4 regions of the Sphingobacterium sp. JUb20 genome follow, and region 1 is predicted to be linked to each of the others. Evidence: riboswitches for the same ligand, from Rfam matches in the RefSeq annotation. Region 1 holds a riboswitch; each other region holds the start of a gene.
What was found. Region 1 has a riboswitch for S-adenosylmethionine ahead of metF (methylenetetrahydrofolate reductase [NAD(P)H]). Riboswitches for the same ligand answer to the same signal wherever they lie in the genome.
Positions count from the first base shown of each region.

Region 1 (6,126 bases):
CTAAAGAAGAGGTATATTTTATGGGCGCCTTTCCAATAATTTCAAGAGCTGTACCTTCCGTATCGATCCAGAAGTTTCCGTTGGTCATACCATCTAGTGTCCAACTGCAGAAAGGAATCATAACGACATCGTAAGCTAAACCTTTAGATTTATGCACAGTGGTTACCTCAATGGCATCCACTTTGCCCGAAGAAGGAAGTACCGCCTTCACCCCATCTTCATCCCAAAAGGTTAAGAACTGGTTAATTCCGCGTTCCCCATTTGCAGAAAAATTAGCGATCATATCTTTGAATGCAAGAATATAAGGCAAATGTGGGTTGTGTAATGAGGTTAAACCATAAACTTCTATAAGTTTTTCAACGAGGTGAACTAAGGGTAATTTTTGCCAATTTTCCCAATTTTCAATCAGATCCTTAGGGAGGTCCTCATTTAAATTAAGAACATCATTTTCCTTAAATTTCAACCAGACTTCGGCATTGAAATTTTGCTCTTTTTGAATAATATGATAAAGATGTGTGATTTTAGCTTTATATAAAATGTGTTTATCCGTATTAAAAACAAATGCTTTTAATGTTTCAATCAACAGCTGAATACCTTCGTTAGCCTCTAATGCCAGTGCGTCTCCAGAGATAACTTCAAAATGTAACTGTTTTTCATTTCTATAATTCATTAATTCGTGGATAATCAATCGCGCCTGTTTATTCGATCGTACAAGGATTCCGATTTGATTAGCTTGGTATCTGCCCGAAGTAATCCATTCTTCAATCTGTTCACATAAGGAAGATACAGTAAGACTTTCAACTTGTGAGTTTCTTCTCACGTTATTTTCTACATCAAAATATTTGATGGTAATAGAACCCTTTTGTGATTCATCTAAGACCTTTGCTTCTGGAACCTTTTGAGACGCACCATCGTAGGCTTTATTAATCATGTGGTCATATCCCATTTCCTGCCACCATGTTTGTCCTTCCGTAGTAAGATTAGTAGCAATATGTTCATTAAGTAACTGTTGGATATGATCAGGTACTGTCTCAAATAGGTAATTATTGAAATGAATAATATTTGGAAGACTTCTATAGTTTACATCCAGCGAGCCATTCTCAACAAGTTCCTGTAATTCCTGCTCGTTTGAAATATGAAAGGCATCTGCTACTTGTTTTTCAGCCTGTTCCAATAGTATTCGCCAATCTCCATTTCTCCAACGGTAGATACTTTGTTTAACATCACCAACGATTAAATGCTCGGATAATTCTCCCGATGCATTCCCAAGGGCATTAATCAATAAAGGACTGTAATTTTTCCACTGAATGCGGGAAGTGTCCTGAAACTCATCAAATAAGAAATATTGATAGCGATTCCCAATCTTTTCCCAAATAAAAGTAGGATCTCCATGTTGATCTAGCCCAAGCTTATTCAATTGGATCTGCGCATCGGAAATTAATTGTGCATTATTTTCCTTTCGCCATTGCGCTAACAAATCACTCATTTCTTTTAAAAGACGGAGGTAGTAGAAATTCTTTTGGAATGCCTCATATGTGATATAAGTACTTAATTTATCCTGTAATATTTTGAAATTTTTTAAGATAGGTAAAAGTGCCTGCTGTAGTCCGTAATTAACTTCTTTTTTGCCATCTAAAAATGCATCTTCCTTATCTAGGAGCTCTACATATTTACCAATGATCTCCTGTAGTTTAGAAGTACTTTGTTTGAATACGTTGTTCTTTGAATTAGAAAGCGAGTAAATCGGATTTCTACTTTTTCCTTTTAAGTCAGCAGAATCCATATTTAATGCCTTAAAAGTATTTGCAAAACTTTTTATTTCCTCATGAACTGCTTCTAGGAATATTTTTGTAAAGTTTTCAATTTCTTTATTTAAGGTATTGAACACTTTATCCGAATCTTGCGATAGGAGGTGTTTGTCAAACTCTTTAAAGTTTTCAGAAAATATCTCATTCGCTAGATTGGTTAATTCACGACGATAGTTCCAGTTTTCATTATTTAAAATTTTCTTTTCCGCATATTCAATAATCCATTCCAATAAATCAGGGCGTTGATCCAGAAGTTGATTTAACATGACAGTAAGGTCCTGCCGCACCTTACTTGTATTCATTTCAATCTTGTAAGCAGCATCTAAATTGAGTTCGTAAGTAAAGCTTCGAATCACTTTTTGCGAAAAACCATCAATGGTACTGATGGTAAAATGGCTATAATCATGTAAGATTTTACGATAAACACGATGTGCTTTTTCTTGAATTGAAGTCGTACTCCAATATGGAAATTGGGTCAACAATAAACGTCTATAATCATCGATTTTTCGGCTTTGGTCACCTTGTGCTAATCCTTTTAGAACAGATAAGATCCTTTCCTTCATCTCAGCGGTCGCCTTATTAGTAAAAGTGACGGCCAATATTTCACGATAACTGTTTTCTTTTGAAAGTAATAAAGTCAGGTAATGGACAGTTAAGCTGAATGTTTTGCCTGAACCAGCTGAGGCTTTTAATATTTTTAATGGCGCTATCGATGACATGAATTCAATTTGATTTGGAAGGATGAAAATACGCTTATTAATTTGAATAGACAAAATTGCTAATGCGTACGGAGCCTTTAGAAATAAGGCAAAATTACAAATTAATTCCCTATATAAATTTGTATCATCCAGATGGCATCTATGATTTGTTTCGTTGTAAGACTAAGACGGTGTGCATGAAATAATTTGGCCATAATGGTATATAATGACGCTTATTTGTCATCTTTCTTATTCTGTGGAAGTTGACTTCTATTTTTAGTTTTTAACTTCCAATAATCCTTTGTATCTTTGCGTCCCCTCTTGCATGTAGCACGGGGGATATGTTGAATACATAAATAACACAAAAACATGGCAACTAAAATCAGATTGCAAAGACATGGTAAAAAAGGACGTCCTTTTTACCACCTAGTAGTAGCAGATGCACGTGCTCCACGTGATGGTAAATTCATCGAACGTATTGGTTCTTACAACCCAAACACAAATCCAGCGACTATCGTTTTGGATTTTGACAAAGCTTTGGATTGGATGAATAATGGTGCACAACCTACTGACACAGCTCGTACTATCCTTTCGGATAAAGGTGTTTTATACAAAAAACACTTATTAGGCGGTGTTAAAAAAGGTGCATTTGATGAAGCTGCTGCTGAAGCTAAATTTGTAGCTTGGACTGAAGCTAATGATGCAAGAACTGCTGGTAAAAAAGACGGTTTAGCAACTACTAAAGCTGAAGCTAAGAAAATTGCATTAGCTGCTGAAGCTAAGAAAAAAGAAGAAAAAGCTGCTGCTATTGCCGCTAAAAATGCGCCAGTTGTAGAAGAAACTCCTGCTGAAGAAACTGAAGCTCCTGCTGCAGAAGAAACTGAAGGTTAATTTTTCTTTCATACAGTATCAAGAAAGCCGGTTCAATTTTGATCCGGCTTTTTTTTAAGAATGTAGTTGCTATACCTACGAAGTACTGTATTTATATATTTATATTTTTAAATTTGCACTTTCAAATTAGAACATGACCATAGAAGAAAGTTTTTACATCGGTTATATTAGCAAAACACGTGGATTAAAAGGTGAGCTTCAGCTTTTTTTTGAATTTGAAGATTATCAAGATTTAGACTTTGATGTTTTATTTGCTGAAGTGAATAAAAAATTAGTGCCTTACTTTGTCGACAATATCAAATACCAATCAAATAGTACAGCCTATTTAAATTTAGAAGACGTCGATCATATTGATAAAGCACAACCTTTAGTGCGTAAGAAAATATACCTTCCAAATGATAAAATGCCAGAGCGTGATCCTGATGATTTTAGATATACGGATTTAATTGGATACTTGGTGATTGATGAAGTTCATGGAGAATTAGGAGAGATTAAACATGTACAGGAAATGCCTCAGCAATTTATAGCAACAGTAGACTTTAATGGAAAAGAATTGATGTTCCCATTAAATGACGATCTTATGCTAGGAATTGATTCAGAGGATAAAGTTTTAGAGGTTGATTTACCAGATGGATTGGTTGAGCTATATAAGGAGATTTAAAGTCTTCACGATATACAGATTAATAAAAAGGAGTTACTGTAGTTATATGCAGTAACTCTTTTTTATTTAAAGAAATCCATTTTAATAAACGTTGTATTGGGGCATTTTTTTAGGCATGACCTTAATATTATTTTGATTATAAATTTCTATTGCCGATATTAGCCGATGCTTATAGAGAAAGGCCGAGGGAATAGACCCAATGAAGCCTTAGCAACCTGTTATTTTATAAGGTGCTACATTCTACCCCAACTCAGAGCTGGGAAAGATAAGTTGAAACAAGTCCACTTGTGCATTTCGATGTAAGCCAACCAAAATCACTTTAAAAAATATTAATGAAAATCGTTGATCATATCAGTAATGCCAAAGGAAAAACTTTGTTTTCTTTTGAACTGTTGCCACCAGCTAAGGGGCAAGGTATCCAAAGTATTTTTAAAACAATGGATGCACTTATGGAATTCAAGCCTCCCTTTATCGATGTGACTTATCATAGAGAAGACTACATGTATAAGAAGCACGAGAGCGGTTTATTAGAACGTGTGGCTTATCGTAAACGTCCAGGGACTGTTGCAATTTGTGCCGCTATTATGAATAAGTATAAAGTGGATGCTGTACCACATCTTATCTGTGGTGGTTTCACAAAAGAGGAAACTGAAAATGCTTTGATAGATTTGAACTTCTTGGGTATTGACAATGTGCTCGTATTGAGAGGTGATGCAAGAAAAGGCGATCCTGATTTCATACCAACAGAAGGTGGTCATGCATTTGCAACAGATCTTTTACAGCAGGTTGCCGATATGAACCAAGGACAGTACTTACATGAGGATATTGCGATTTCAGAAAAGACCAACTTTTGTATTGGCGTTGCAGGATATCCTGAAAAACACTTCGAAGCGCCAAATTTTAATACCGATTTTAAATGGTTAAAAAAGAAGGTTGAGATGGGGGCTGAGTTTATTGTTACACAAATGTTCTTTAATGTTGAAAAATATAAAGAGTTTGTCAATAAGTGCAGGGAAAATGATATTCATATTCCAATTATACCAGGTTTAAAGCCATTGACTACAAAAAAACAACTGATTACGCTTCCGAAAATTTTTCATTTGGATATTCCAGAGGAATTGAGTGAAGCAGTATCCGGATGTAAAAATAATGCAGACGTGAGACAAGTCGGAGAAGAGTGGTTGGTACAACAATGTAAAGAATTAATTGACTTTGGTGCGCCAGTTTTACATTTTTATACCATGAGTAATCCTGGACCGACTAAAAGTATTGTAGAAAAGTTATTCTAAGACTTATATCGTATAAAAAAGCCTGCTATCACATTATAGCAGGCTTTTTTATGCGTTTCGATTTTTGTTAAAAAAAGTTAATCACCCTCAAATGAAATCTCTTTTTATTATATTTAATTGAAAATTAATTTGATTTATCAAATAATCAATTAAACCTGAATCATTCATGGATTATAAGAAAGTAAACAACGTGTTAGGTTGGCTATGTGCCATCATAGCAACATCCGTTTTCATTATCACAGCAGAGCGAACAACAAGCTGGTGGGATACTGGTGAATTTATTGCATCAGCATATAAACTTCAGATTGTTCATCAGCCTGGAGCACCTTTGTTTCTAATGTTGCAGAATATATTTTCAAATTTTGCTTTAGGAAATTTAGCTCAGATTGCATTTTGGATGAATGTGGGTTCTGCTATATGCAGTGGTTTGACAGTTATGTTTTTGTTTTGGACCATAACAGCATTAGCAAGAAAAATTATCCAATCTGATCATCAATCCAATGATAAAAATCATCTGATTAAAATAATGGGAGCAGGCATGGTTGGAGCTTTAGCTTACAGTTTCTCCGATACATTCTGGTATTCAGCAGTTGAATCTGAAGTTTATGCGATGTCATCCTTATGTACAGCAGTCGTATTCTGGGCAATTCTAAAATGGGAAGCCCGTGCAAATAAACCGCATGCAGATCGTTGGCTTATTGTCATCGCTTATATTATTGGACTTTCAATAGGAGTTCATTTATTGAATCTATTAGTTATTCCAGCGATAGCACTTATTA
Region 1 is NZ_SLYV01000002.1:356,186-362,311, forward strand. Features, by position in the region: gene EDF66_RS04745 (UvrD-helicase domain-containing protein) at 1-2,527, opposite strand, end outside; gene EDF66_RS04750 (30S ribosomal protein S16) at 2,876-3,397, shown strand; gene rimM (ribosome maturation factor RimM) at 3,531-4,058, shown strand; SAM riboswitch class I at 4,225-4,330, shown strand; gene metF (methylenetetrahydrofolate reductase [NAD(P)H]) at 4,391-5,347, shown strand; gene EDF66_RS04765 (DUF2723 domain-containing protein) at 5,514-6,126, shown strand, end outside.

Region 2 (6,126 bases), on a different contig from region 1:
GATTACAGGTGCTATACAGCCCATGATACAACGACATTTCATCGTAAATATTCTTACGAACTACCTTTGCCTGGATATAACCTCCTTCTACATCAGTCATGATTCCATAGGTATTACCTTCTTGTTTTTCGTAATCATATAGAAGGGAGTCGACCGTTTTAGGACTTTCAGCTCCAGTCATTACAATAGGACGCCCTATATACTTGCCATTATGGTCAATAATACCTGACGCAAATATTTGTTTTTTATTTCGGTCTAATCGAATATAATCGGCAGATAATTCAAAATCTTGATACTTAACTTTAGCACCTCTATATAAGTGACTTATATTTTTATCGACTTCCGTACGTTGTGAATCTCTGGCGATGATACTGACCTCCGCCTGCAATCCACCCTTATTTTTGGTACTGTCTTTGCCGATAATTGTAGAATCTCGTTTAACACGAACGGAATCAGTTGTTCCTTTGACCGAAACAGAGTCTTTTAGACTCTTTGACGTTGTCTTTACGGGGGTTTTTTCTTGCGAAAATGTTGCAGAAACACTTAGCGAAAGAATAAGAAATATTGTTAAAATGTGTGTTAACGACTTCAAAATTAAAGACAAATGTTATTTTTGTAAAAATATTTAAACTAAGCTTGACAAAATTAGTCAAAAACAAATAGAAAGTGATGTTTTTTAACGAGATTAACATTTCCTATTTTTGTACCACAATATTACTCATTACATTTTGTTATTAAATTACAGAAATCAAAAAAAATATACATGAAATTAGATTTGAATATTAGAAAGCGAAAACTTATATTTTTTTTAGCTCCAGCGATTTTTCTATTTATGGTTTTGACGAGTGCTACTCCTCCAAGCAATATTATTTCTAAAGCACATGTTACTCCTCCCCAGGATTATCAAATTAAAACAATTGTGATTGATGCCGGCCACGGTGGGAGGGATTCTGGAGCAAAAGGATCACGTTCTTTGGAAAAGAATATAGCTTTAGAGGTAGCTTTGAAATTAGGTAAAGAAATCGAAAGACAGTTGCCTGGAGTACGCGTAATGTTTACCCGTAGAACAGATGAATTTATTGATTTATATAAGCGTATTCGAATGGCTAATGCTGCGAAGGCTGATATTTTTATATCGATTCACTGTAATTCTGCACCAGGAAGATCGTCAAGAGGTACAGAAACAATTGTGTCAGGCTCACATCGCTTAGGCGAGCAAACTGCCGCAATTCGTGAAAATGCATCCCTGTTATTAGAGGAGAATTATAAAGAAAATTATCAGGGATTTGACCCAAAAGATCCAGAAAGTTATATCATCTTCTCTTTGATGAAAAATCAATACCGCGAGAAAAGTGTCAAATTAGCAAATCTGATGCAACAGGAATATGTCAAATCAGGAAGAGTAAGCCGGGGGATTCTGGAGCAGGGATTGGCAGTATTAGCAGAAGCAGGAATGCCAGCGGTTTTGACCGAAATTGGTTTTGTAAATAATCGTGCAGAAGAAGATTATATGCTATCGGATGAAGGACAAAGTGAGATCGTACAAAACTTAGTCTCAGCAATCAGCACATTCAAAAAAAGCGTAGAAAGATAAACTTATTTGCCATTGTCTTGTTTAAATGATAAATTGAGTTCAATAAAAACACCTTAAGGAAATATTATTTTGAAAATATCAAACGAGACTAAAGTCGGAATTTTAGCTGTAATAGCAGTAACATTATTATTTATAGGATATAGCTTTTTAAAAGGCAATGATGTATTTAGCAGTGATAATACCTATTATACATCTTATCAGGCAGTGGATGGTCTTACTGCCTCTAAGCCTGTATTAGTGAACGGATATCAGATTGGCCGTGTTTCTAAGATGACATTGCAACCAAATGGAAGCATTCTGACAGAATTTAAAATTAAAGCCGAATACAAAGTTCCGAAAAATACCGTTGCACGTATAGCAAGTACAGATCTCCTGGGTGGAAAAGCAATTGTATTTGATATGGGCAACAGTACAGAAATGGCTAAAGATGGTGAAATATTAGCTTCAGGTATTCAGGCGAATATAATGGACAAAGTAGAGCCTATTCAAAAAAGAGTTGAAACCATCACCATAAAATTAGATTCTGTACTAACAGTTGTCAATTCTGTTTTGGACGATCAATTTCAAGAAGACTTTAAGCAAAGTGTTCATAGTATTTCAACATCTTTAAAAAATGTGGAGCTAATTACGAAAGATGTAGAAGGCCTGGTTGGTTCCGAACGTAAAAGATTAACCACGATTATCTCTAATCTTGAAGTTATTACCAATACATTTAAAAATAATAGCGGTCAGATCACGGCTATCATGTCCAATTTGAATACTGTAACAGATAAAGCAGCTAAATTAGATTTCCAACAAACTATGGATAAAGCTAATATGGCTATGACTGACTTCCAAACTATAGTAGATAAGATCAACAAAGGGCAGGGTTCAATTGGACTACTGATCAATGATAATAAGCTTTATGATAATTTGAATAATGCTTCCGAAAGCCTTGATCACCTTATGAAAGATATTAAAGAGAAGCCGGGAAAATACATTAAGCTTTCCATCTTTGGTAAAAAGGGAGAGCAGGAGAAATAACATTAAAAAGGCTTGAAGTTTACCTTCAAGCCTTTTTAATTTATAAGGTTTCTTTCAGCCATCCGAAAAATTCTCTTTGCCATACCTGAGCATTATGCCCTGATAACACCCAGTGATTTTCGTCTGGTAAATAAACTAATCTACTTTTGATTTTCTTCAATTGAGCAGCCTGAAAAGCACCTAGTCCCTGGCCAATCGGCACGCGGTAGTCATGACCTCCTTGAAAGATTAATATTGGTGTATTCCACTTGTCAACATATTCAGAAGGGTTGAATTCGGTATATGATTTTACATTTGCTTTATCCCAATAAGGACCGCCTAGTTCATGGTTCGCGAAAAACAATTCTTCTGTCGTACCATACCAACTTCTCATATCGAATAAGCCGTTATGTGCAATTAATGTTTTAAATCTATTTTCATGTACTCCAGCTAGCATATATACTGAATAACCACCATAACTAGCACCGATAGCAGCACGACGTGTTGTATCTACATATTTCTCTTTAGAAATATCATCAATGGCAGATAAATAATCCCTTATAGGCTGTCCGCCCCAATCTTTGGATATTGCTTCATTCCATTTGACTCCCCAGCCAGGCATCCCGCGACGATTTGGAGCGATCACAATATAACCTTGAGAAGCGATAAGCTGTAGATTCCAACGGAATGAGTAAAACTGGGTCAGTGCAGACTGAGGTCCACCTTCGCAATATAAAATCGTTGGGTATTTTTTTGTTGGGTCAAAATCTGGCGGATAAATTACCCAAGAAAAAAGATCTTGGCCATCAGAAGCTTTTGTAATTCTGGATTCAATTTTATTATCACTGATATGAGCATACATTTTATCATTGACAGTCGTCAATGCCGTTAACGTTTTATTCGCTAAGTCATATTTGTAAATCTCTGTAGCTCTTGTGAATTTTGTTGATGTTACGATCAACTGATTGGCTACCTGTCCCACAATTCCTGTGATATCAAAATTTCCTTCAGAGATTTGTTTAATCGATGCTAAAGATTTGTTTTTTAAATTAGTAGGAACAGTCAGTTCGAAAAGTTGTACGGTACCTCTGGATGGTGCTACAAAATAAATCTTGCGATTGTCCTTGCTCCATATGAAAGAGTTTACTGTGCCGTCCCAATGTGCAGTAAGATTTAAACGCTGAGATGATGCTTTATCGAAAATAATGATATCATTTTTATCGGCTTCGTAACCATCTTTTTTCATACTTAGCCAAGTTAACTTAGTTCCATCTGGACTGTAAGTCGGGTTGGTATCATAGCCATTCATACCCTCAGTCAGATTTGTTGTTTGCTTAGAAGTAAGATCATAGCGGTAGATATCCGTATTTGTACTCACGGCATACTCTGTTCCAAACCTTTTTTTACTGACATATAGCACAGCTTTACTATCTGGTGTCCATTCAAAATCTTCAGAACCGCCAAATGGCATTTGAGGGCTATAGAAAGGCTCATCCTGCAATAAATCAATTGCTTCGCCAATCTTACCGTTGTTATAGCTGGCTACAAATGGATGATTGAATTTTCCATTATTGAACGTGTCCCAATGACGGTAGTCAAGATTGTCAAAAACATAAGCGTCAGATTTTGGTAAATCAGGATATTTGTCGGTACTGTGATATTTTTTGATTAAAACTGCTTTGCTAAATAAAATATATTGACCATTTGGAGATAGTATTACATTTTCTAGATCAGTTTCGCTTTGTGTCAATTGTATAGCTTCACCTTTATATCTATTCTTTTTCCAAAGTTGCCCTTTGAACAAGTAAATGATATCGCCATTTTCTGTAATCTGTACGACAGACTCACCGCCCTTTTCACTTGTTAGAGGAGCTGTGTTACCTGTTTCTAGGGATAATGTGTAAAGGTTTTTTTCCGAACTGTTTGTTTCTATAGCATAATTAGAGACACCATATACTAAAGTTTTTCCATCTGTTGAAATTCCTTCTCCAGAAACACGGCCTAATTTCCAAAGTGTCTGCGGATCTAATGGTGCTTTTGCGGTGTTTTCCATATTAAGAACCATTTTGGTTTCTTTGTTTTCCTGAGCTATTGATGCCGAAGCGCATAATAAAATGGAAAGCGTTATTAAAGATTTTTTTTTCATAAAGAATACGAATATGAACAGGCAAGATACAAAATCTAAGATCATTTAACATATTAAATAAAGTATTGGAGAAAGAAAACAAGGTGAAGCAATTGTTCAGAATGACGCGATATCACTTTGTGTTAAACTATTGAAGGGAATTGGAGAAATTATAAAATACTATCTTAACGCATTAAAAAAAGCATAGCATTGATATTAGTGACTGAAAATTATATAGAATTAGTTGGATAAAAAAAGCTTCACTCAGTGCTCAAAAAGGAAGGGCTATTTAACCTTTTTAGCGCTGAGTGAATACGCAATTTTAAAGCTGTCTTTGCTCTTATTGGAGAATCGGGATAAGCGTATTTTCCTCTAATCTTACTGCGACATACTTTACGGAAGTAAAACCATCTTCTCTAGAAATGATGTTGGAAAGATCTAGCCCTCTTTTAGAAAAAGTACTTATGAGCGCAGTGCGGAATGTAGATTTGGAAGAACCCCAACCTTTTTCCGATACCGTATCATTGTTGAGCTGTATCAGTTCGTTGATTGAATAATAACTGAATTTTTCCAGTAAATGTTGATAAAGATTTGGTGTTGACATACAATTTAAAAATTTAAAGGATTAAACCATAAACTGTATCCAGATATTTTTGGTCGAAACCCATATTAATTTACCACCGCGGTTATGTAACTCGGTTGGTATTGCAACGTGCAATTCTGAATACTCTACAAAGTTAGTAGATTTTATTTTGTTTCAAAATTTATTTTAAAATAATTAATTCATGATGAGAATTTTATGAATGATGTCGATCCGATTATTATTTCTTTATGGCAGCAATTATAATAAATATTGGCCTTCTCATCTCGTCTTTCATTTCCGGATAAATTTTTAAAACTTCCTCTGAAGGTTTGGGTTCCGATATTTGTTGAATATCAAAATTAGATTTAATAACTGTGTTGATGATAGTTTCTAAATTTCGATGGTATTTAGTTACCTCGTGTCCAAGAAATCGAGTGTTTCTTTGACCTTCTTCCTGATAATTGTCCATCGGCCAATGCAGACGATTTCCATTTTCATCCTTAAACCAATCCTGTTCAGCTCTTGAAGTAAAAGCAGGGTGCTCCATTGAAAAGACAAAACTTCCTCCTTTTTTAAGAATTTGATTTATTTTCATAAAAACACTTCTTAAATCTTTTAGGTAATGGAATGCAAGTGAACTAATAACGACGTCAAATTCTTCATGGTCAAAATTAATATCCTCGATGGCCATTTTTTTATATTCAATTTCAAAGTTTTTGGAATGCTCTTTTGCTTTATCAATCATTTTTTGAGATAAGTCAATTCCAATTACATTTTTAGCCCCTTTTTGCTTAGCATAAATGCAGTGCAATCCATATCCGC
Region 2 is NZ_SLYV01000012.1:186,417-192,542, reverse strand. Features, by position in the region: gene EDF66_RS20125 (putative LPS assembly protein LptD) at 1-592, opposite strand, end outside; gene EDF66_RS20120 (N-acetylmuramoyl-L-alanine amidase) at 764-1,594, shown strand; gene EDF66_RS20115 (MlaD family protein) at 1,664-2,617, shown strand; gene EDF66_RS20110 (S9 family peptidase) at 2,658-4,742, opposite strand; gene EDF66_RS20105 (hypothetical protein) at 5,062-5,325, opposite strand; SAM-I-IV-variant riboswitch at 5,361-5,454, opposite strand; gene EDF66_RS20100 (class I SAM-dependent methyltransferase) at 5,543-6,126, opposite strand, start outside.
Region 2: another riboswitch for S-adenosylmethionine. It lies ahead of EDF66_RS20105 (hypothetical protein); the one in region 1 lies ahead of metF (methylenetetrahydrofolate reductase [NAD(P)H]).

Region 3 (6,126 bases), on a different contig from region 1:
TATCATCAATATTCGAACAAAACCATAAGAATATGCAGAAGATATTATTAGCAGAAGACGATCCAAACTTAGGAGATTTATTAAAAGATTATTTAGAGCTTAAAGGGAAATTTGATGTCACCTTATGTACAGATGGTGAAGAAGCTGTCAATCAATTTCGTAAGAGCAGTTATGATCTTTGCATTTTAGACGTCATGATGCCCAAGAAAGATGGCTTTACAGTAGGCCGAGAAATCAGGAAAATAAATACAACAACCCCCATCATATTTGCTACTGCAAAAGGTATGATGGAAGATAAAACAGAAGCATTTGAACTTGGTGGCGATGATTATATCACAAAACCATTTCGAGTGGAAGAATTGCTCCTTCGCATAAATGCATTGCTTAAGCGTGTTGTAAGAGAGAAAGATGATCAGGTTGTAAGCGATAAATTTGAGATTGGAGAGTACTTCTTCGATTATACAAGTCAACAAATTGCGCATAAAGGTGTGCAACAAAAACTATCAACGAAAGAAGCGGAATTATTACGTCTACTTTGTCTAAAAAAGAATGATGTACTGACTCGAGAAGAAGCCCTTTTAAAAATTTGGCATGATGACAATTACTTTACAGGCCGGAGTATGGACGTTTTCTTAAGCAAATTGAGAAAATACCTACGAGATGATCCCAAAGTTGAAATTGTCAATGTACATGGAAAAGGCTATAAATTATTGGTTAGCTAATACACAATTACTAGAATAATAAAGAGATGTTAAAAACATCTCTTTTTGTTTATCTTGCAACAATGAAACTATCAATTCCATTTTTTTTAATCCTTTCAATCTTTTGCTCTTCTACATCGCTTTATGCGCAAAAAGATACTTTACAAAATGATAATCAAGATTTTGAAACCAATGCTAAGCCAATAAATTATAAGCAATTAATAGTTCCTGTGGCTTTAATGACTTACGGAGTAATCTCATTAAATAGCCCATACCTCAAACATAAGGATCAACAAATAAACAATTCAATTAATAATGATCCGTCCAAAACTTTTAAACTTGATAATGTTAGCGTTTTCATTCCTTCTGCCGCTGTCTTTGGGCTTGACTTACTCGGAATACCAAGTAAGCACAATTTAAAACAACGCTTAGTGGTAAGTTCGATTGCCCATGCAATCACCTTATCAGCAGTTTATACCATAAAAAAAACGACACCTACTTGGAGACCTGATCGCGCAGATCAAGAATCTTTTCCTTCAGGACATACTGCTGTACCTTTTACCGGTGCAGAAATTCTATGGCAAGAATATAAAGATCAATCCATTTGGTATGGTATTGCAGGCTATACAATTGCGGCGGGAACAGGTTACCTGAGAATGTATAATCATAAACATTGGTTTTCTGACGTCGCCATGGGAGCTGGTATTGGTATTATGGGAACAAAAATTGCATACTGGCTATTACCATTATTTGATAAACACTTGCAATCAAAAAAAACAAGTTACCTAACGATGGCAACACCGTTTTACAATGGAAAACAAATTGGTTTGTCTGCTAATTTCCAATTTTAAACCTTGGTTTATTATCATTTTTATATAAAAGTTACAAAATATTTGTTTTTATAAAACTAATTCCGATATTTACAGCGCTTATAGAGAAAGGCAGAGGGAATAGACCCAATGAAGCCTTAGCAACCTGTCAATTGACAAGGTGCTACATTCTACCCCATCAAAAAGTGGGAATGATAAGCTAGACACAAAATATATCTTGTGCCCTCCTCTCTAAAAGCAATCAAAAAATTTAGTAAATAGATTCAAGAATTTTTGATCGTTTTTTATTTCGAATAAAAAAAATCCTTCTAATTTCTTGCTTCGTTAAGGTTGAACAAATAAAATAATTTTATATTTATGTTACTAACGAACAACTTAGGTTACCCACGTGTAGGTGCCTTCCGCGAGTTGAAAAAGGCCAATGAAGCATATTGGGCTAAAAAAATCAGCGCGCAAGAATTATTGCAGGCTGGACTGAAAATCCGTGAAGGCAACTGGAAAACTCAAAAAGATGCTGGCATCGATTTGATTCCTTCCAATGATTTTTCATTTTATGACCAAGTTTTAGACTTGACATTAACTGTAGGTGCAATCCCTGCACAATATCAATCACTTTTAAATAACGAAGATAAAGGATACAATTTGGACCTTTACTTTGCAATGGCGCGTGGTTTCCAGCAAGATGGCGTTGACGTAACGGCAATGGAAATGACAAAATGGTTTGATACCAACTACCATTACATCGTACCTGAATTCGTGAAAAATCAAGAATTCAAATTGACTTCAGAGAAATTCTTAAATGAATATAATGAAGCAAAATCTTTAGGTATTGAAACGAAGCCTGTGTTAATTGGCCCGATCTCATACTTATTATTAGGTAAAGAAAAAGAATCTGGTTTCAACCGTATCGATTTAATCGATAAGTTGGTTCCTGTATATGAAGAAATCTTAACTAAATTGGCTACCGCTGGTGCAAAATATGTACAAATTGATGAGCCATTTTTAGCTTTAGATATTGATGATGCAACACGTGCTCTATACACTCGTGTATTTACTAAATTAGCTGCTGCTGCTAAAGACATCAAAATTATTGTAACGACTTATTTCGAGGCTTTACGTGACAACGAAGAAACAGCTCTAAACTTACCAGTTTACGCAGTTCATGTTGATTTAGTAAGAGGTGAAAACCAACTCGACACTATATTAGCCAAAGTTCCGGCTTCATTAACACTTTCTTTGGGTGTAGTTGAAGGTCGCAACATTTGGAAAAATGATTACGTAAAATCTTTAGCACAAATCAAAAAAGCTGTTGATGCTTTAGGCAAAGACCGTGTATTAGTAGGACCTTCGAGTTCATTATTACACGTACCTTTCGATTTAGACAATGAAGATAATGAAGAGTCATTGCCTAAAGAAGTTAAAAATTGGTTGGCATTTGCTAAGCAAAAATTAGCAGAGGTAAAAGATTTAGCGATCTTAGCTGAAGGCGAAGTAGATGCAAAAACCACTGAGCGTTTCGAAGCCAATAAGGCTGCTGCGGAAGACCGTCGTACATCTTCTTTAATCCACAAGCCTGAAGTTAAAGAACGTACAGCAAATATCACTGATGATGATGCTAAACGTACATCTACTTTCTTAGCTCGTAAAGAAGCACAACAAGCGAAATTTAATCTTCCAGCATTTCCAACAACGACAATTGGTTCATTCCCACAAACTAAAGATGTTCGTAAATGGAGAGCTGATTTGAAAAAAGGCGCAATTTCTCAAGAACAATACGATAAAGAAATCGCAGAAGAGACAGAAAGAACAATCCGTCTTCAGGAGCAATTGGATATCGATGTATTAGTTCATGGTGAATTCGAACGTAATGACATGGTTGAGTACTTCGGAGAGCAATTAGCAGGTTATGCCTTCACTAAAAACGGATGGGTTCAGTCATATGGTTCACGTTGTGTAAAACCTCCAGTTATTTATGGTGATGTTTACCGTCCTGCTGATATGACCGTACGTTGGTCTTCATATGCTCAAACCCTGACAAACCGTCCAGTAAAAGGAATGTTAACGGGTCCGGTTACGATTTTACAATGGTCATTCGTACGTAACGATCAACCACGCTCTACAACAACTTACCAAATTGCATTAGCGATTTTAGATGAAGTACAAGCTTTAGAAAAAGCAGGTATTAAAATTATCCAAATCGATGAACCTGCAATTCGTGAAGGTCTGCCATTACGTAAAGCTGATCACCAACAATATTTAGATTGGGCTGTACGTTCATTCCGAGTTTCATCTTCGAATGTAGATGACGATACACAGATTCACACCCATATGTGTTACTCTGAGTTCAACGATATCATTGAAGATATTGCTGCAATGGATGCTGATGTAATTACTATCGAGACTTCACGTTCGCAAATGGAATTATTAGATGCATTTGCTGCAGATTTTAAATATCCAAACGATATTGGACCAGGTGTATATGACATTCACTCTCCTCGTGTACCGAGTACAGAAGAGATGGTTGAATTATTACGTAAAGCAAAAGCTGTAGTTCCAGCTGAGCAACTTTGGGTAAATCCTGACTGTGGTTTAAAAACACGTGCTTGGCCAGAGACTAAAGCTGCCTTAGAAGCTATGGTTGAAGCTGCTAAAATCTTGCGAGCTGAATAAGTTTAAATTTTTAGAATTATAAATATAAAAGATCCTGAAGTTAAATCACTTCAGGATCTTTTTTTGTAAAAAAATAATAGTTTATATTTAATACTTTAATATAGAAAGTTTAAATTTACCCTAATCAAAAAAGTGTATATCATGAAAACTTTCACTTGTCTTTTATACTTTCTGTTTTTTGTATCAATCTATACCTTTGCACAAGAGGGCTATCCCACTCCACCATTCAAATCAAACACTCTTTTTTATATACAACATAGCGAAGGTCATAACACCTATGTTTATGAAGCAAATATGAGTGATAAACAGCATTTCAATAACAAGAATCCTATCAATAACTATCGGATTTTATATGATAAAGGAGGAGAAATTAAACCTTTAACTGGTATCCAACAAAAATTTGCCTACGGTATTATAACAAAAGAACTAGGCAATAATACATTTGAGTTTGAGATTGTGTCTTACAAAAATCAACCCTTATATCTCAAGATGGATAAAGCAGGAAAGCCTTATGTGGAAACCACATTAAATGGTCACAAATTTAATCTCCATCGTATTTTCATTAAACAAAAAGAGGGAACTTCAGGCTTAGGGACGCAAGTTGAATATCTCATATTTTACGGCACAGACCACAGGGGTACCAAAGTACGAGAGAAATTGATACCGTAGTTGACATTAGGCGCCAATCCCGTTGCCTACTGTCATATTCAACTCTTTAATGCATTAGATTTTTTTATTTAATTAGTCTACATCATTTGATTGAAAAAGAAAATGAGGCGTTTATTTGACGTTGTTGCATCATAATATTTAAACGTATACCCTTCTTTAATTCAGGGGAAGGATATACGTGTTATTCATTTCATCTCAGAAACAATCTATTGAGTTTATCCTCAATTAGAAAGAATAAACTGTCAATTAGTTATTTTTTGCTTTTACGTCCTATTTTCCGTTTTCCTTTTATTCGATCTTCAACGTCTTTGATCGTGGACAACATCTCACTATCTAAATTTTCCAATCTAACCAAATTTAATACTTTTAAGGCTTTTTTAAATTTTTTAAGTTTTTCCAATATAAGTACCCTTTTTAATAGAAATAAAGAAGATGAAACTCCGGGTATTGTTAAAGCAAACTCAATTGTTTTTTCTGCCTCTTCATATGCATTGGTATCAATCAAGGTTTGTATATAAGGTTGATAAATTTCCAAAGCATATAAATTATGTACTAACGCTTCTTGAAAATATTTCTTTGCTTGTTCAAAATCAAACAACTGTTCTGCATGAAGTCTCCCCATCAGACATAGTGCCATCGTATTTGAATCATCATAAGACAAGGCGTATGACAAAGATTCTAACGTATTTTCTAGGTAATATGGATAACTATCCAATGCCTGTAACACATATTTATTCATAAAATATATTGCATCAATTCTCAAAAGATCCTTAAATAAGCGATGTCTATTTAAGGATCAATAATTAAATAAAAGATTATCTTAAATACCTCGACTCACGAAATACCAAAGAAATCATTAATTGCTCGAACATTGTCGAGACCAAAATAAAGTCAAAAGAGGAGTAACTACGAGAAAAAAGTATTCTGAAGAATATACCCAAGATCCTTCTTTTGGATTGAAGTAGGGTTATTTAATATAGCAAACATATTCTTCTATTATTAATTGTGAATACCTAATTGATTTTGCAAATATTTAAAACAAAATTGAAATTTCAAAATAAATTTATCAAAAACTATTTAGGTATACGTTTCACGATCAACAGCAAATTATTTTCCAGAACCAAATAGCCATACTCATAAATAAAATAGTAGGTCTGTCCTTTAGCATTGATGAAATTATGAGTATGATATTTTAAATCAAAGCCTTGCAGCAACATCTTTTCCTTGCTTATCTTGAGTATCCCTTCATCTCCCAG
Region 3 is NZ_SLYV01000008.1:188,679-194,804, reverse strand. Features, by position in the region: gene EDF66_RS14950 (response regulator transcription factor) at 33-722, shown strand; gene EDF66_RS14945 (phosphatase PAP2 family protein) at 785-1,552, shown strand; SAM riboswitch class I at 1,628-1,732, shown strand; gene metE (5-methyltetrahydropteroyltriglutamate--homocysteine S-methyltransferase) at 1,889-4,201, shown strand; gene EDF66_RS14935 (DUF4833 domain-containing protein) at 4,343-4,870, shown strand; gene EDF66_RS14930 (hypothetical protein) at 5,121-5,609, opposite strand; gene EDF66_RS14925 (hypothetical protein) at 5,944-6,126, opposite strand, start outside.
Region 3: another riboswitch for S-adenosylmethionine. It lies ahead of metE (5-methyltetrahydropteroyltriglutamate--homocysteine S-methyltransferase); the one in region 1 lies ahead of metF (methylenetetrahydrofolate reductase [NAD(P)H]).

Region 4 (6,126 bases), on a different contig from region 1:
GATAATACTGCCGATCCGGTAGGATGACCTCCAGCACCTTTACCGTAGAAAAATTGTTCATCTGCAAATGCAGCCTTTACAAGGACACCGTTATTTTCATTTTCAACATTGAATAAAATGTTTTCCGAACTGATAAACTTAGGAATAACATAAAGAACCACTTTATTTTGATCTATTTCTCGGGCAGTAGGGATCAATTTGATCTTAAAATTTTTCTCTTTTGCAAAGCGAATATCTTGTGCTCCTAATTTATCAATACCGATATTGAAAACATCGTCAGGATTTACATTGATACCATAAGCATGAGCAGCGACGATCGTTAATTTGTATTTAGGGTCAAAACCACCGACATCTAATGTAGGATCAGTTTCAGCAAAACCTAGGTCCTGCGCTTCTTTTAACGCATCTGCATAAGGTTGATTTTCGTTGAAGACTTTAGACAATATAAAATTAGAGGAGCCATTAAAAATACCGGTCACGGCATGTAATAATTCATTGTCATAATACTCTTCTAAATTGCGGATAATTGGAATACTTCCGCATACTGCACCTTCATATAGTAGACTTGTTCCATATTCTTGTTGTATTGCCGCTAATTCTTCTAAATGCGTCGCAATCATTTTCTTATTTGCAGAAACAACGTTTTTTCCAGATTTTAATGCACGAACAGTCAGTGCGTAAGCCGCATCAGCATCATCGATCAATTCTACTACGGTATTGATTTCAGGGTCACCAAGAATAGCCTCAGCATCTGTTGTGAATAATTCAGCAGGTAATGATCTTTTTTTGTCAGCATTCTTGATGACAAATTTTTTAATTTCTAAATTTAAGTTTTTAGTCTTGATAATGTCGTACAATCCTTGTCCTACAACCCCGAATCCAAACATTCCAATCGTTAATTTCTTACTCATAGTTTTTTTTACGCTTTTATATAATAGTGCTATCTGAAATTATTTAATTTTATCGAAGGCCTGCTGTAAATCTGCTTTGATATCGTCAATATGTTCGATACCGACAGATAGACGTAATAATCCTACAAATACACCTGCAGCTTTTTGAGCTTCTTCGCTCAGTTGTTGATGTGTAGTCGCCGCAGGGTGTATGATTAATGACTTCGTATCACCCACATTTGCGAGATGACTTATTAGCTCTAAGCTATCAATAAAAGCATCGGCTTTTGTCACGTCACCTTTTATTTGGAATGAAAGAACAGCACCATATCCATTTTTTAAATATTTTTGCGCATTTGCAAAGCTAGGAGAGCTTTTTAACCCTGGATAATTCACTTTTTCCACTTGCGGATGGGCTTCTAACCATTTCGCAATTTCTAATGTGTTGTCTACATGACGCTGAACACGAAGCGATAATGTTTCTAAGCCCTGGATCAATTGGAATGAATTGAAGGGTGAAATAGCTGGTCCAAAATCACGTAGTCCTTCAACACGTGCGCGGATTGCAAATTGAATGTTTCCAAATGGGCCATTAACGCCAAAAACATCTGAAAAAACTAATCCATGGTAGCCTTCTGAAGGTTCAGAAAACTGTTTGAATTTACCATTTCCCCAGTTGTAAGTACCACCATCTACAATGACACCACCAATACTTGTACCGTGACCACCAATCCATTTTGTTGCAGACTCTACAACTACAGAAGCGCCGTGTTCAAGAGGTTTAAATAGATATCCACCAGCTCCAAAAGTATTGTCTACGATAAGTGGTAAGTCATGTTTTCTAGCGACAGCTGCTATCTTATCAAAATCTGGAATATCGTAACTTGGGTTTCCAATTGTTTCTAAGTATATAGCTTTTGTGTTTTCATCGATTAGTGATTCAAACTCCTCGGCGGTTGTTTCTTTAGTAAAACGTACTTCAATACCAATTCTTTTAAATGCTACTTTAAATTGATTATATGTACCACCGTATACATTACTGCTGGAAACAAAATTTTCACCAGCTTCTACGATATTATTTAATGCAATGAATTGTGCCGCCTGTCCAGAAGCGACTGCTACAGCGGCGATACCACCTTCCAATGCAGCAATACGTTTCTCAAATACATCTGTTGTTGGATTCATCAGACGTGTATAGATGTTTCCAAATTGTTTTAATGCAAATAAGTTTGCTCCATGTTCTGCATTTTCAAATACGTATGAACTGGTTTGGTATATAGGTACTGCACGCGCTCCAGTTGTTGGATCGGCAACTTGACCAGCATGCACTTGAAGTGTTTCGAATTTTAAATTTTTATTTGTAGACATTGTAGTTATAATTAATTAGTTGAAGATTCGTTAATAAAAAATAGGGGTGAGATTGTGCACATGGATATGTACTTGAAATCAATAAATTTTAAAAAAGATTGATTAACAAGAAAACGTAAACATGTGCAAAAGCATTCGCATCTGTTTTGATGGAATATTTGTATCTGTTACGTTGGTGCTAGAATTTACCTTCTTGTTTTGTTGTAATGTTATTATCATTTGTCGTTTCATTTATATCCTCCAAAGCAATATTACTTTGGACAGGAATTGGCACCTTTTCAAACGTATTTTGAAGGTTGCCAGTGGGTCATTGAGCCAGTCTCTCGCCACTTCTTTATAAATCAAGACCTGATTAAGAGGTGTTGATTAGATGTATTTCTATTTGAACTACGTTGCAAATATATGCCTTGCTTTTTACAAACCAAAATATTTTATGCTATTTCTTAGAAAATACTTCTAATTCTACTGGTAATTGATCGTAAGCTCTCACTATTATTTAAGTATTGGTAGTTGATGGGGCAGCATTTATTTATTCCGATATGTTTATACGTCGTGGATGAAATCCATATCAGTAATTGAAAGCAATATAACTGAAACAAACGGTGTTAAACAGACAACAGCAGATCGATGATCCTGTGATCTTTTTTTATAAAAAAGAAAATAGGAACCTTGCGAGTTCCTATGCTTTCTTCTCATTACTTTGTATGAAACAATAATTCGCCTTTGCCAGTTGGAGCAAGTGGGTTTTATTTAATAATACGTTTAATCTTATTTGATTTTTTAATCAATTTGTGTAATTGAGTGTAATTTTCATCTTGGATGGCATCTTTTAAAGCCTGCAGCTGCTTGATGTTTTCCTCTAACACTTCGAGTACATTAACTCTGTTCTGTTTGAAAATAGGTGTCCACATATCCGGTGAGCTTTTTGCTAAGCGTACCGTTGATTCAAAACCAGATCCTGCCAATTCAAATATTCGACCCTGCGATTTCTCTTTCTCTAAAACAGTTAGCGCTAGAGCAAAAGAAGTCAGGTGAGAAATATGGGAAACATAGGCTGTGTGTGTATCATGCTCCTCTGCAGTCATAAATGACGTCCGCATTTCCAGTTGTTCGGTAATGGAATCTGTTAATTCGAACGCATCTTCATCAGATTTAAATGCCTCAACGTAAACCATCATTTTATCTTTAAACAAATTTGGTAATGCTGCTTCGGGGCCTGAATATTCGGTACCAGCCATTGGATGGGCGGCAACATAGCGGCCACGATTAGGGTGTTCCGAGATTAACTGTAAAATATTTAGTTTGGTAGAGCCCATGTCAATGATGACTTGATCTTTTACGAGATCCAATAATTTGGGCGCTAATGTGATTATCGCATCAACTGGAGCTGTGAGAATGATCACTTTACATTTTTCTAAAGCTTCCTCTAATGTTGCCTTTTGATCAATGAAGCCTATTTGCAATGCTTTCGTTAGATTAGCATCGCTTTTGTCAATACCAAAAACCTGATCACAGAATTTTTTTTCTTTTAGTTTCATGGCGACGGAGCCACCAATTAAACCGACGCCAATAATGGCTATATTCATCATGTTATTTCAATCTTAATTCGTTTGTTTTGCTTGTTCTATTCTAGCAATTGCTTCTTTTAATACTTCAACTGAGGCACATAAACTTATTCTAATATAGGTGTTTCCAGCACTTCCGAATATACCTCCGGGAGTAATAAAGACACGTGATAGATCTAACACCTCATCACTTAACGTGTAGCCTGATTCGTAATTATCTGGAATTTTGGCCCACACAAATAAACCGACCTGATTCTTTTTATATGTACAGCCCAACAGGTTCATGATTTCGAAAACCAACTGTCTTCTTTCGTGATAGATTGCATTTAAATCTTGATACCATGTTTGATCCAACTGCAATGCCTTGGCCGCTGCTAATTGAGCTGGTAAGAACATTCCCGAATCCATGTTGCTTTTAAAACGTAATACTTCATTGATCCGTGACTCTGCACCCACTAACATACCGATTCGCCATCCGGCCATATTGGAGGATTTGCTTAATGAATTAAGTTCCAAGGCAACATCTTTTGCACCTTCAATAGACATAATGCTTTTAGGGCTGTCTGTCAAGATAAAACTATAAGGATTGTCGTGGCAGATTAAAATATGGTTTGCCTTTGCAAAAGCAATCAATTCAAGATAAAATCCTTCGTTTGCACTCGAACCAGTTGGCATATGCGGGTAGTTGATCCACATTAATTTTACTTTTGATAAATCGTTTTCAGAAAGCTTTTTAAGATCAGGTAACCAATCTGTTTCTTCAGATAAATCATAGGTAATTGCCGTGGCTCCACTTAGCCGTACTGCTGCCGCATACGCAGGATATCCCGGATTTGGTATTAAAACCTCATCACCTTCTTGTAAGTAAGTCATGCAAATGTGAACAATACCTTCCTTAGAGCCTATTAAAGGTAAAATTTCTGTATTTGGATTGAATGTTGCCTGATAATAACGTTGATACCAATCTGCAATTGCTTGCCTCAAAATAGGTGAACCTTTATAGTTCTGATAGCCATGTACATTGGTTTTAGCCGCTTCTGTCGTCAAGGTCTGAATAACTTCAGGGTGAGGAGGTAAGTCGGGGCTTCCGATGCCTAAATTAATCACGCGAGCACCTGCTTTATTGAGCTCATCAATCTCTCTTAATTTTTTTGAGAAATAATATTCTTCGGTTTGTTGCAACCTTTTGGCAACTTCTATTTGCATTATGTTCTGGTATTTTACAATTTACAAGGACTAAATTAGGCTTTTTCTATTAAAATACTAGTATAATGTCGTTTAAATTGGTGTTTATTGAATTAAATTTTTAATATCATCCAAGTGCAAGATTTCATTCCTTTAAAGTATTCCTTATATATTGCGCGTAATTTTAGTATTTTTGCTACCTTAATATCATAAATGAAAACATACTTTAGATTACTTTCTTTTGCCAAACCCATTGAGAAATATGCTATTCCGTATATTATCTGTACATTAATTACAGTTGTATTCAGTACATTAAACTTGGCCTTGTTAGCTCCTTTATTGCAAACACTTTTTAATACGGAGCAAGTTTCTGCTCACACAGTATTAGTAAAACCTGAAGGATTTGACATTCTTGGCTATTTTAATTACTATGCAAGTTTAGCAAATCAAGAATTAGGGCCTTATGGAGCGTTAAAATATGTTTGTATCGTTATTGTATTTTCTGTATTCATTAGTAATTTATTCCGTTACTTATCTCAAAGAATCATGGAAAACTTACGTATTCATACTTTATTGAATTTACGGAAAACGGTTTTTAATAATGTGATGGATCTGCATTTAGGTTATTTTAATGGACAAAGAAAGGGAGATATTATTTCAAAAATAGCCTCAGATGTTCAGGTGGTACAGTTTTCTGTGACAGGCACTTTGCAAGTAGCCTTTAAAGAACCGCTTCAACTTATTGCATATTTAGTTATGCTATTTGCTATATCGACCAAGTTGACTCTTTTTGCCATGTTGGTCATCCCTGTTTCTGCATTTTTTATATCGAAGATTGTTAAGACATTAAAGGCGCAAGCTATCGCAGGACAAACCTCCTATGCGAATATGATTTCCTTTTTAGATGAGGCTTTATCAGGAGCCCGTATTGTTAAGGCTTTTAATGGAACAAATTTTGTTAAAAAACGCTTCAATGATGAGAACGATCGTTATGCCGGTATTATGCGTGCTATGGCAAGACGGCAACAGATGGGTTCGCCAGTATCCGAATTGTTAGGTGTAATCATGGTGGCGATTATTTTATTATATGGTGGAAATTTAGTTTTGTCAGGTAGTGA
Region 4 is NZ_SLYV01000018.1:13,457-19,582, reverse strand. Features, by position in the region: gene EDF66_RS23445 (homoserine dehydrogenase) at 1-911, opposite strand, end outside; gene EDF66_RS23440 (O-acetylhomoserine aminocarboxypropyltransferase/cysteine synthase family protein) at 951-2,258, opposite strand; SAM riboswitch class I at 2,487-2,601, opposite strand; gene EDF66_RS23435 (prephenate dehydrogenase) at 3,005-3,847, opposite strand; gene EDF66_RS23430 (pyridoxal phosphate-dependent aminotransferase) at 3,860-5,029, opposite strand; gene EDF66_RS23425 (ABC transporter ATP-binding protein) at 5,222-6,126, shown strand, end outside.
Region 4: another riboswitch for S-adenosylmethionine. It lies ahead of EDF66_RS23440 (O-acetylhomoserine aminocarboxypropyltransferase/cysteine synthase family protein); the one in region 1 lies ahead of metF (methylenetetrahydrofolate reductase [NAD(P)H]).